Regions from separate parts of the Alcanivorax sp. UBA3183 genome, predicted to be linked through region 3. Evidence: predicted binding sites of a transcription regulator. Region 3 holds the regulator's gene; each other region holds the start of a gene.
The links. The regulator PhoB, encoded in region 3, activates phosphate uptake and scavenging genes when phosphate is short. The targets are predictions, from matches to a motif close to TGTCATANNNNTGTCANA.

Region 1 (3,280 bases), on a different contig from region 3:
AACCCCTGTCAGCTCTGGATCACGGCCACAAGCAGGAATTGCTGAAGATGATCAGCGATATCGCCAGGAAGGTGCCGGTGATTTATGTCACCCATGATCTGGATGAGTTGCTGACCCTGTCGCGACAGGTCTGGCTGATGGAGCAGGGACGCATCGTGGCCAGAGGCAAGGCTCACGAAGAACTGGCACGGCTGGATGGCCCGTTGGCCCAGCGTGGCGATGCCACGGCCTTGCTGTACGGTGAACTGGGAGATTACGACAACCGGGATCATCTGCAGGCGGTGACCGTTGCACAACAGACATTCTGGCTACCGGCGGCGCAGCCGGTGTCTGGCGAAGAGCCGGTACGCCTTCGCATTGCCGCCCGGGATGTGAGCCTGTGCCGCCAGGCGCCGCAGGATTCCAGCATTCTTAATATCCATCCGGTGCAGGTGGCAGCCTTGCGCGAAGTAGGACCGGGACAGGCTGTGGTACAGCTGGCTCTGGGGGATCAGCGTTTGCTCGCCCGCATCTCCAGCCGCTCCGCCCGGGAGCTTGAGGTGTTCCCCGGTGCGCGGCTTTATGCGCAGGTGAAGGCGGTGGCGTTGGGATAAGCTACAAGCTATAACGCGAGCATGGGTTTGCGTGTTTTCAACGCAAGAGGCCGCTCCCAAACTTTGGGCGCGGCCTCTTGCTCTCAAAATAAACAGAACCTTCAATCGCGTTGTAGCTTGCAGCTAGAGGCTATTCTCCTCCCGCCTGGCTGCGCCAGTCTGCGGCCAGGCCGAAGCGTAGTTCGCCGGTGGTGATGGTGCTGGTGCCGGAGAAGAAGAACATGGCCACGGTGATGATCTGCAGGCTGAGAATAACCCCCGGTGACCAGAGGGCTCCCAGGCCGGCAGCAAGATCCGCCGCCAGGCCCCCATGGGCAGGCAGGATCAGACTGATGGCAATCCCATAGAGCGCGGCCAGCAACGCCATCATCTGGTATACCGAGAACAGTCTGCTGCCGCCACGATAGTCCGCCCGCAACGTTTCCGAATATACCCGCCACAACTGACTTCCTACCAGGCTCAGGGCAAAGGCCAGGGCAAATTGGCTGTGGAAGAAGAGGGCACTACAGACCAGCGCGAGCGCGGTATAAACCACACAGGTGACCGCCTGGATGGGGATCACTTTTACCGCTTCCATTTCCCCGGCAAAGGCAATCTTCTTGGTCTTGCCGATAAACACATGATTCAGGGTACAGAACAGGCGTTGGGCCCAGCGCGGTGAATGGCGCAGGGCCTTGCCGTAGCAACAGCCGAAGCTGATACAGGCCAGCCGTCCAATGCCTTCACCCAGTACATAGGCAATCGACATGGCGGCCAGCATGGGCAGAATCGGTAAGGCAGTCTGCCACCAGTGCTGGCTGGCCAGGTCCGCCAGCCACAGGAAAAGCGGGGCGATAATAATGCCGACAAAGCTGGCACCGCCGACGGTGAAGCCATGGCGGTTTTTTTCCACCACGGTGGCAATGATCTTGGCGGCGGGCAGGCAGATTGCCAGTATCCCGAGGGTCAGCAGTAGTGCAGTGCCCAGCGACACACCGGCGGAAGCAGTCAGCAGAATAAAGCAGGTAACGCCGAGCCCGCCGGCGATACCGGTAAAGAGCCCGTAGAAGGTCAGGTTCAAACCCTGCCAGGAGCCGTCATGGTTTTTTTTCAGCGGTAACGAAGCCACGAATTGCCAGCGCTCTTCCGGCAGATGACGGAACAGAAAGCGAAAGCCTGCCCCGAAGATCAGGGCGCACCCCAACAGAAACAAATCCACAGCCATAGCGAGCTCCTTCAGCGGTAGCGTCAGGACCGAGCATGCGGCTGTATCAGTGCGGATCAATGACAGGTGGGTGACGGTTGCATGAAGGTGAAACGCGGCATCAGCCAACATGCGAGGAAGCGCGGACAATGCTTGAATAACGCGAGAGAGAAATGCTTAACGGATGTGCTGCGGGTTAATCTCGATTGCGCAAAAAACACTCGGCGGCTTGCACGATCAGTTCGGTGACGGAGCGGTCTTCCATCAGGGCCTGCATTTTCAGGCGTTTGTGCAGATCGGCAGGTATATCGGCAGTGAGCCGGCGGTAGCCATCACGGACGGCTCCCGGGCGCTGCGGCTTCGCGGCTTTCTTCGGACCGGGTTTACGAGCGGCACCGTTACGCTTGCGGGGGCGCTGCTGCTCTTCAATAGTGACGAAATCGATCTGTTCCATGGGTGCTGCAATGAGCCCGGCGAAGACAGTCGCCAGATTACTGGAAAGTGCTGCAAATAGACAGGATTGGCAGTTAATTTTATAGTGCAAAACCTTGATTAAAAAAGCGTTGTCGCAAAGGCAACGATAAGAACAGGGGTTGGGGGAGAGGATGGAAAATGTGGATGTCCTGATTATCGGCAGCGGCTTTGGCGGCTCGGTGATGGCCTGCCGGATGGCGGAGAAGGGAAGTCGGGTGGTGGTGCTGGAACGGGGGCGGCGCTGGTTGTCGGACGATTACCCATCGGTGTCCCAGCGCGATTGGTTCTGGGATGAAGACGAACCGGAAAAACAGAACGGCTGGATCGATTTTCGCTACTTTGGCGACATGAGTATTGCCATGGGCGCCGGGGTGGGCGGTGGCTCCCTGATCTACGCCAATGTCAGCATTGAGGCCAAGCCGGAGGCCTTTGCCCAGGGATGGCCGGAGGCCATCGATTACGCCATGCTCAAGCCCCATTACGCTACCACTGGCGTCATGCTCAATGTGCAGGAACTGCCGGGCAATCAATGGACCCCGCGAACCCATCTGATGAAGGAAGGGGCTGACGCCGTCGGGGCCGGTGACCGGTTTCGTATTGTGCCCCAGGCGATCACCTTTGATCCCGACTGGAGCTCACAACGGGATGATCCATACTCCTATGGCCACAGCCAGACCTGGGTAAACCCTCAGGGCAAAACCCAGGGCACCTGCGTGCATTGTGGTAACTGCGATCTGGGCTGCCCGGTGCAGGCCAAGAATACCCTGGATCTGAATTACCTGGCGGCGGCGGAGAATGCCGGTGCTGATGTCCGTCCCCTGCATCATGTGCGCACCATTCGTGCCCTGGAAGGCGGCGGTTATGAAGTGCTGGCCAGGGACCTGGACAGCCATTGCTGGCGCCGTTTCAAGGCGGAAAAGGTAATCGTGGCTGCCGGTTCCATGGGTTCTACGGAACTGTTACTGCGCTGCCGGGATCAGTACAAGACCCTGCCGAACCTGAGTCGCAAGCTTGGCCATAATTGGTCCTG
Region 2 (3,280 bases), on a different contig from region 3:
CATGTGGAGAGCCTTGCCCCAAACGGGATGATATGACTCCGCGCGGCAATGCAATAAACAAGCGCCCAAAGTGCGTGAAAGGCTGTATTGCACAGCCTTCCACGCGTTATAGCTTGTAGCTTGAAAGGCAGCCCACAGGCCGCCTCGATATAGCTAACGAGCATTACTCCTCGTCGAATAGCATTTCCACCTGGTAGACAGCGGTGGTACCACTGACTTCGTTACCCACCACCAGCAACGGCATGCCATTGGGGGAATCGGCGGCGGCGATGAACACCAGCCCTTCCGGTCCCAGATCCCCCACCACGGCGCCCACATCGCTTTCTGCCAGCAGTCCATCATCGATCAGGTCTTCGATATCCTCGCCATCACCGCCGCCGCCCCAGAAGTTGCGGCTGTTCAGGTAATCCAGCCGCTGGGGCTGCTGCGGATCGGTAATGTCATAGACCAGGATCCCGCCCATGCGCTCCAGGGCCAGGAACAGGAAGGTCTTGTCGCCGATGGCGCCGATGGTCAAACCTTCCGGCTCAGGGCCCTTGGCATCACTGCGGCTGTCCATGGCATTGATTTCATCATGGCCACTGTTGAAGTAATCCTGGCAGGCAATGCTGCGGTTGGTGCCCAGCCGACATTCATCGCTGGCCAGGAACTGTTCGATGGCATCACCGCTATCGAATACCAGGTTGCCGTTTTCATCCCGGATGGAGAAGGAGCGACCCCCATAGCTGTACAGGGTGTCATACATGATGCGGGTTCCGGCTTCATCTGCCTCTCCCGCATCGTTATACATCACAGGATTACCAGCTTCGTCGACCTTGTAGCCCTGAGTCCAGGTAATATTGAGACGGCCCAGCACATCGTCTTCACGGCAATCCCCGGGATCACCGGCGGTGGCGCCGCAGTAATCGAACACCGCCGGATCCAGCAGCGCACCGGCACCCAGTTCACGCAGCTGGGGAGGTAAATCGTCACCACAACGACGGTCGAAACCACTCTTATGCACCAGATGTTTGACGCGAAATTCTTCCACGAATCCCTGACTAGCATCACCGGCGCAACCTTCGCCCTCTTCACCCCAGTAAGCATCGTTATCTTCGCCCCAGGCACGAGCGTCGCCTTCGTTGGCAGTGACCAGATAGGTACTGCCATCAGCGCGGTAAGCATGAATGGCATCAGGCAGGTACAGGCCCACTACCCCTTCCCAGGTCTGGATGTTGATCTCTTGATCGTCATCGCTGGCATCAATGCCGAAGCCTTCCACGCTGCGATCGATTTCTCCCAGCGGGAGGATACCGGTAACGGTAGCCGTCTCGATATTGACCTTGGCCAGGGCATTATTTTCCTGCAGGGTCACCCAGGCGGTTGTGCCATCGGCGGACACGGCGATGTATTCCGGTTCCAGATCCTTGGCCACATCCGCGCCGGGACCATAGATACGCACGCCACTGCTGCGCAGTGTGTCCGCATCAAATGCACTGAAATCCGCCGTGCTAACCTGAGGGTCTTGCGGGTTGCTGATATCGATAATGCTGATGGAGCCATCCGGATCGATCTGATAATCATCGCTGGGCTCCCCTTCATTAGCGGTAAGCACCTTGCTGCCATCCGGGGTGAAGATAATCATGTCCGGCTGAGCACCCACTTCTACACTACCGAGCAGGCTGAGGTCATCGGCACGATACAAGGCGGCAAAGCCGTTATCGGTTTTCGGGTCGGCCTCAATGGCGATCGCCACCAACCCATTTTTCACCGCCACGCTGTTGACCACCGCACCGGCAGCAACCTCTTCAACGCCCAGCGACGCGATCAAGGCAGGCTTGGCCGGGTTGCTCATATCCAGCACATCGAGCACTCCCAGCCTGGCGTTGACCACGAACAGGCGCTGGCTGGCACTGTCATAGGCTGGAATTTCAGCAGCAGAGGTATCGAAACTGCCGGACTCGTAGCGGCTCAGAAAGGACAAGCGCAGGCTATCCGGCGTCTTCACTTGCTCGCCACCCGCAGCAGGATTGTTATCGCTGCTGTCACCGCCACAGGCAGTCAAGGCAGTCGCCAGCAGTACGCCGGCGCCCAGGCTATACCAGGATGTCATTGTGAATTCCCCAATGGTTCGTGTTATTTGTTGATCAGTGAACCTGGGGTTATAGCCGGGCGGGATGAAATCGATGCGACAGTAGCGTGATGATTTTATGGCAGAAGCAGGAAGCTGCGCCAGAACATGACCTTGGCCGCAAAAAAAACGCGACCAGAGGCCGCGTTCACCGGAAGAAACCAGACCAGGAGGTCAGACGGCTTCGTAATCGCGCTCTTCAAATTCCGACATCTGGGCCGCGTACTGGGTAGCAAAACCCGGATACATGGTGGCATTGAAGCCATCCTCGGTCAGATACCAGCTTTTGCAGCCGGAGTTCCAGTTGGTTCGGGCCAGGCGCTTTTGTATTGCCCTGTTGTGTCGGCGCTGAACGTCTTCTTTCACGTCCAGCATTTTCAGATCGTTTTCGATAATTTTCCGGATGCCTTTCACCGCATAGTCGAGCTGGGATTCCATGTACACCAGCGCCGAGTTATGGCCGGGTCCCGAGTTGGGTCCGAAAGTCATGAACAGGTTCGGGTAACCGGACACATTGATGCTCTTGTAGGCCTGGGCTCCGCCCTGCCACTCTTCCCCCAGCACCCGGCCGGCACGGCCTTTCACCCGGAACGGCGTGCCGGAATGACTGACGTCGAAACCAGTAGCAAAGACAATACAGTCCACCTGATGCTCGATGCCTTCCACCGTCCGGATACCCTTTTCGCTGAGGCGGGCAATGGGCCAGGTGATCAGTTTGGCATTATCTTTCTGCAGGGCCGGGTAGTAGTCGTTGGAGACCAGCACCCGCTTGCAGCCGATGGTGAAATCCGGAGTCAGCTGGCGACGTAGCCAGCGATCTTTCACCTGGCGACGCAGATGCAGGCGCGCCACCCGTTCGGCAATACGCGTCAGCGGTGACTTCCAGATAACAGCCAGCGCCATGCTCTCATGGGTCCAGTAGAGAAGATTGCGCATGGCCTGCTGACTGGCTGGCAGTTTTTCAAACAGCTTCTTGTTCCAGGCGGGCGTGGCAAAATCCGGGCGCGGCATCACCCAGCCCGGAGTGCGCTGAAACACTTTCACGTGGCCCGCCTGTTTCACCAGTTCGGGAATAATCTGGATGCCGCTGGCGCCGGTACCGATGACAGCCACTTTCTTGCCGGTAAAATCGTACTCGTGATCCCAGCGGGCGCTGTGAATCTTGTGGCC
Region 3 (3,280 bases):
CCTACAAGGCGCCTTGAAACTTTCCACTTTCAACTTGAAACTTAACCCCGCCCCTGACAACCGGATGTCCCATGTTTGCCTTCGTTGAACAGCGCTACCCCCAAGCCTGGCCCTATATACAGCTGATGCGACTGGATCGCCCCATCGGTACGCTGCTGCTGCTGTGGCCCACCCTGTGGGCGGTGTGGATTGCCGGTAATGGCACGCCGAGCCTGAAAACCGTGCTGATCTTCATTCTCGGGGTGATCATCATGCGTGCCGCCGGCTGCGTGATTAACGACTTTGCCGACCGGGATTTCGATGGTGACGTGGAACGCACCAAAGGTCGTCCACTGGCCACCGGTGCCATCAGCGCCAAGAAAGCCCTGGCCCTGTTCTGTGGACTGGGGCTGCTGGCCTTTGTGCTGGTGCTGTTCCTCAACGAGCTGACCTTCTGGTTGTCCTTCGGTGGCCTCGGGCTTGCTGTTCTTTACCCCTTCACCAAACGCTTCACCTTCATGCCGCAACTGTTTCTGGGCGCCGCCTTCAGCTGGGCCATCCCCATGGCATTTGCCGCCGAAACCGGGGCAGTGCCGGAAATCGCCTGGCTATTGTATGTGGCCAACCTGGTGTGGACTGTGGCCTACGACACCGAATACGCCATGTGCGACCGGGAAGACGACCTGAAACTGGGCATCAAGAGCACCGCCATCCTGTTCGGCGATGCGGACCGGCTGATGATCGCCATCCTCCAGGGTCTGACTCTGCTGGCGCTGATCATGGTGGGACAACGGCTGGACTTCTCTTGGCCCTGGTACGTGGGCCTGGGCGGCATGACCCTGAGCTTCCTGTTCCAGCACAGTCTGATCCGCTACCGGGAACGCTGGCCCAGCTTCCACGCTTTTCTCAATAACCACTGGGCCGGAGCGTGCGTGTTTGTCGGGTTATATTTCCAGTATCTTTGAGTGGCAAGCTACAAGCTTCAAGTTGCAACGCGACATAGGGTAATGCCACTCGTTAGCCGTGATGACCCGCGCTGAGATTTTTTCTGTTTTTCCTCAGCAGCGCGAAGTGCCGTATCCATCCATCGGCACATGCCCTGAATTGGTGTTATAGCTCGCCTCTTGCTTTTCCCCCAAAAATCCGCCCAACTTGTCATACGGATGTCACAAAAAAGCAATCTAATAGGGCAACATAGATAGACAGGCAAGGAAGGAAAGCCATGTCCCGTAACCGTATTTTGATTGTTGACGACGAGCCCGCTATTCGGGAAATGGTGGCCGTTGCCTTGGAGCTGGCTGATTTTGATGTGCTGGAGGCAGAAAATGCCCAGCGCGGCCACGAAATTATTGTCGATGAACGCCCGGATCTGGTGCTGCTGGACTGGATGCTGCCGTCGATCACCGGCATTGAGCTGGCCCGCCGCCTCAAGCGTGATGAGACCACCAACGAGATCCCCATCATCATGCTCACCGCCAAGAGCGAAGAGGACAACAAGATCCAGGGCCTGGATGTGGGCGCCGACGACTACATCACCAAGCCATTTTCCACCCGCGAGCTGATTTCCCGCATCAAGGCGGTACTGCGCCGGGCTTCCAGCACGGCGGCGGACAAGGCCATTGAAGTGGAAGGTCTCTGCCTGGATCCGGTCAGCCACCGCATCAGCGCCGACGACGAGCCCGTGGACATGGGCCCGACGGAATACCGTCTGCTGGAATTCTTCATGAGCCACCAGGAACGGGCCTACTCGCGCACCCAGTTACTGGATCAGGTGTGGGGCGCCAACGTGTATGTGGAAGACCGCACCATCGATGTGCATATCCGTCGCCTGCGCAAGGCCCTGGCCCCCTTCGGCTACGACCGTTTTATCCAGACGGTACGCGGCACCGGCTACCGTTTTTCAGTAAAATCCGCCAAGGCAGGCTGAACCGATCCGGTTTGCGCTACGCATTGCGCGCAATCAGAAGAGGTGGTGCAATGCGAGTCGGTTACGATTAATGCACCCACGTAGCCGCAACGGGGCGGTGGAAGCGAGATCATGAAAGCCAGTCTGGCCAAGGAAGTAAATCGCATTGTCGGCCTGTTACTGCTGGCCGCTCTGGCGGCGTTAGCGGTGGGCAACATCTGGCCACTGCTGGCAGGCATGCTGGGCTATATCATCTGGAGCACCCGGCAGTTGTTTGGCCTGTACAGCTGGCTGGTGCGCGATGACCATACCGAGCCACCGGACAGCACCGGCCTGTGGGGCGAGTTCTACACTCGCCTTGAACACCTTTTCCAGAAAGAACGCCGCGCCCAGGAAAACCTGCAAGGCATCATTCACCGCGCCCAACAATCGGTGAATGCCCTGGAAGATGTGGTCATCCTCATCGATCAACACGGCTACCTGGAGTACTGGAACCAGGCCGCAGAACACTATATGGGTTTCAATGCCCGCCAGGACCTGGGCCAACCGCTCACCAACCTGATCCGCCATCCGAAATTTACCGAATACCTTAGCCAGGGAGATTTTCGTGACGCCCTGGAAATTCCCTCGCCGGTAGACGACAACCGCATCCTGCAATTTCGCGTCACCGAGTTTGGTGTGGGCGAACAGTTGATGATGGCCCGGGACGTGACCCGGCTCCATCACCTGGAACAGATGCGCAAGGATTTCGTGGCCAACGTGAGCCACGAACTGAAAACCCCGCTGACCGTGCTCAAGGGTTACCTTGAAACCCTGCTTGATACCGTACCGGAAGAACAGTCGCGCCTGCGCCGGGCGCTCACCCAGATGGACAACCAGTCCAACCGCATGGAAGCTCTGGTCTCGGATCTGCTGTTGTTGGCCCGACTGGAAGGCACCGACGCGGACAACCTGAGCCAGGCGGTACCGGTCCACGGCATGCTCAAACGCATGCGCGAAAATGCCCTCGCACTCAGCGCCGACAAGGCCCACAGCATCGAGCTGGACGTGACCGAAGAGGCCCGCCTGATCGCCAACCCGGCAGAGCTGGAAAGCGCGTTCGGCAACCTGATCACCAATGCGGTGAAATACACTCCCGCCGGTGGCCAGATCCAGATTCGCTGGTGGCAGGATGAACGCGGCGCGCATCTGGCAGTGAGCGACAACGGCGTCGGCATTGATCCGGCCCACATTCCGCGCCTCACCGAACGCTTCTATCGCCCGGATAACAGCCGCGTCACCGAGACCGGCGGCACCGGTCTGGGCCTGGCCATCGTCAAGCACGTGATGATCCGCCACAACGGCAAACTGGAAATCAAGAGCGAACTGGGCAAGGGCAGCGTCTTTACCTGTCAT

Region 1: the regulator PhoB is predicted to act here: its motif matches at 1,856-1,873, upstream of B3Q33_RS03940 (prolipoprotein diacylglyceryl transferase family protein).
Region 2: the regulator PhoB is predicted to act here: its motif matches at 2,178-2,195, upstream of B3Q33_RS13050 (choice-of-anchor I family protein).

Annotation. Positions count from the first base shown of each region.
Region 1 covers NZ_DEXN01000009.1:171,136-174,415, reverse strand. The annotation lists gene modC (molybdenum ABC transporter ATP-binding protein) at 1-593, shown strand, start outside; gene B3Q33_RS03940 (prolipoprotein diacylglyceryl transferase family protein) at 724-1,797, opposite strand; gene B3Q33_RS03935 (hypothetical protein) at 1,973-2,230, opposite strand; gene B3Q33_RS03930 (GMC oxidoreductase) at 2,382-3,280, shown strand, end outside.
Region 2 covers NZ_DEXN01000043.1:15,288-18,567, forward strand. The annotation lists gene B3Q33_RS13050 (choice-of-anchor I family protein) at 164-2,092, opposite strand; gene B3Q33_RS13055 (flavin-containing monooxygenase) at 2,285-3,280, opposite strand, start outside.
Region 3 covers NZ_DEXN01000046.1:80-3,359, reverse strand. The annotation lists gene ubiA (4-hydroxybenzoate octaprenyltransferase) at 72-944, shown strand; gene phoB (phosphate regulon transcriptional regulator PhoB) at 1,202-1,906, shown strand; gene phoR (phosphate regulon sensor histidine kinase PhoR) at 2,018-3,280, shown strand, end outside.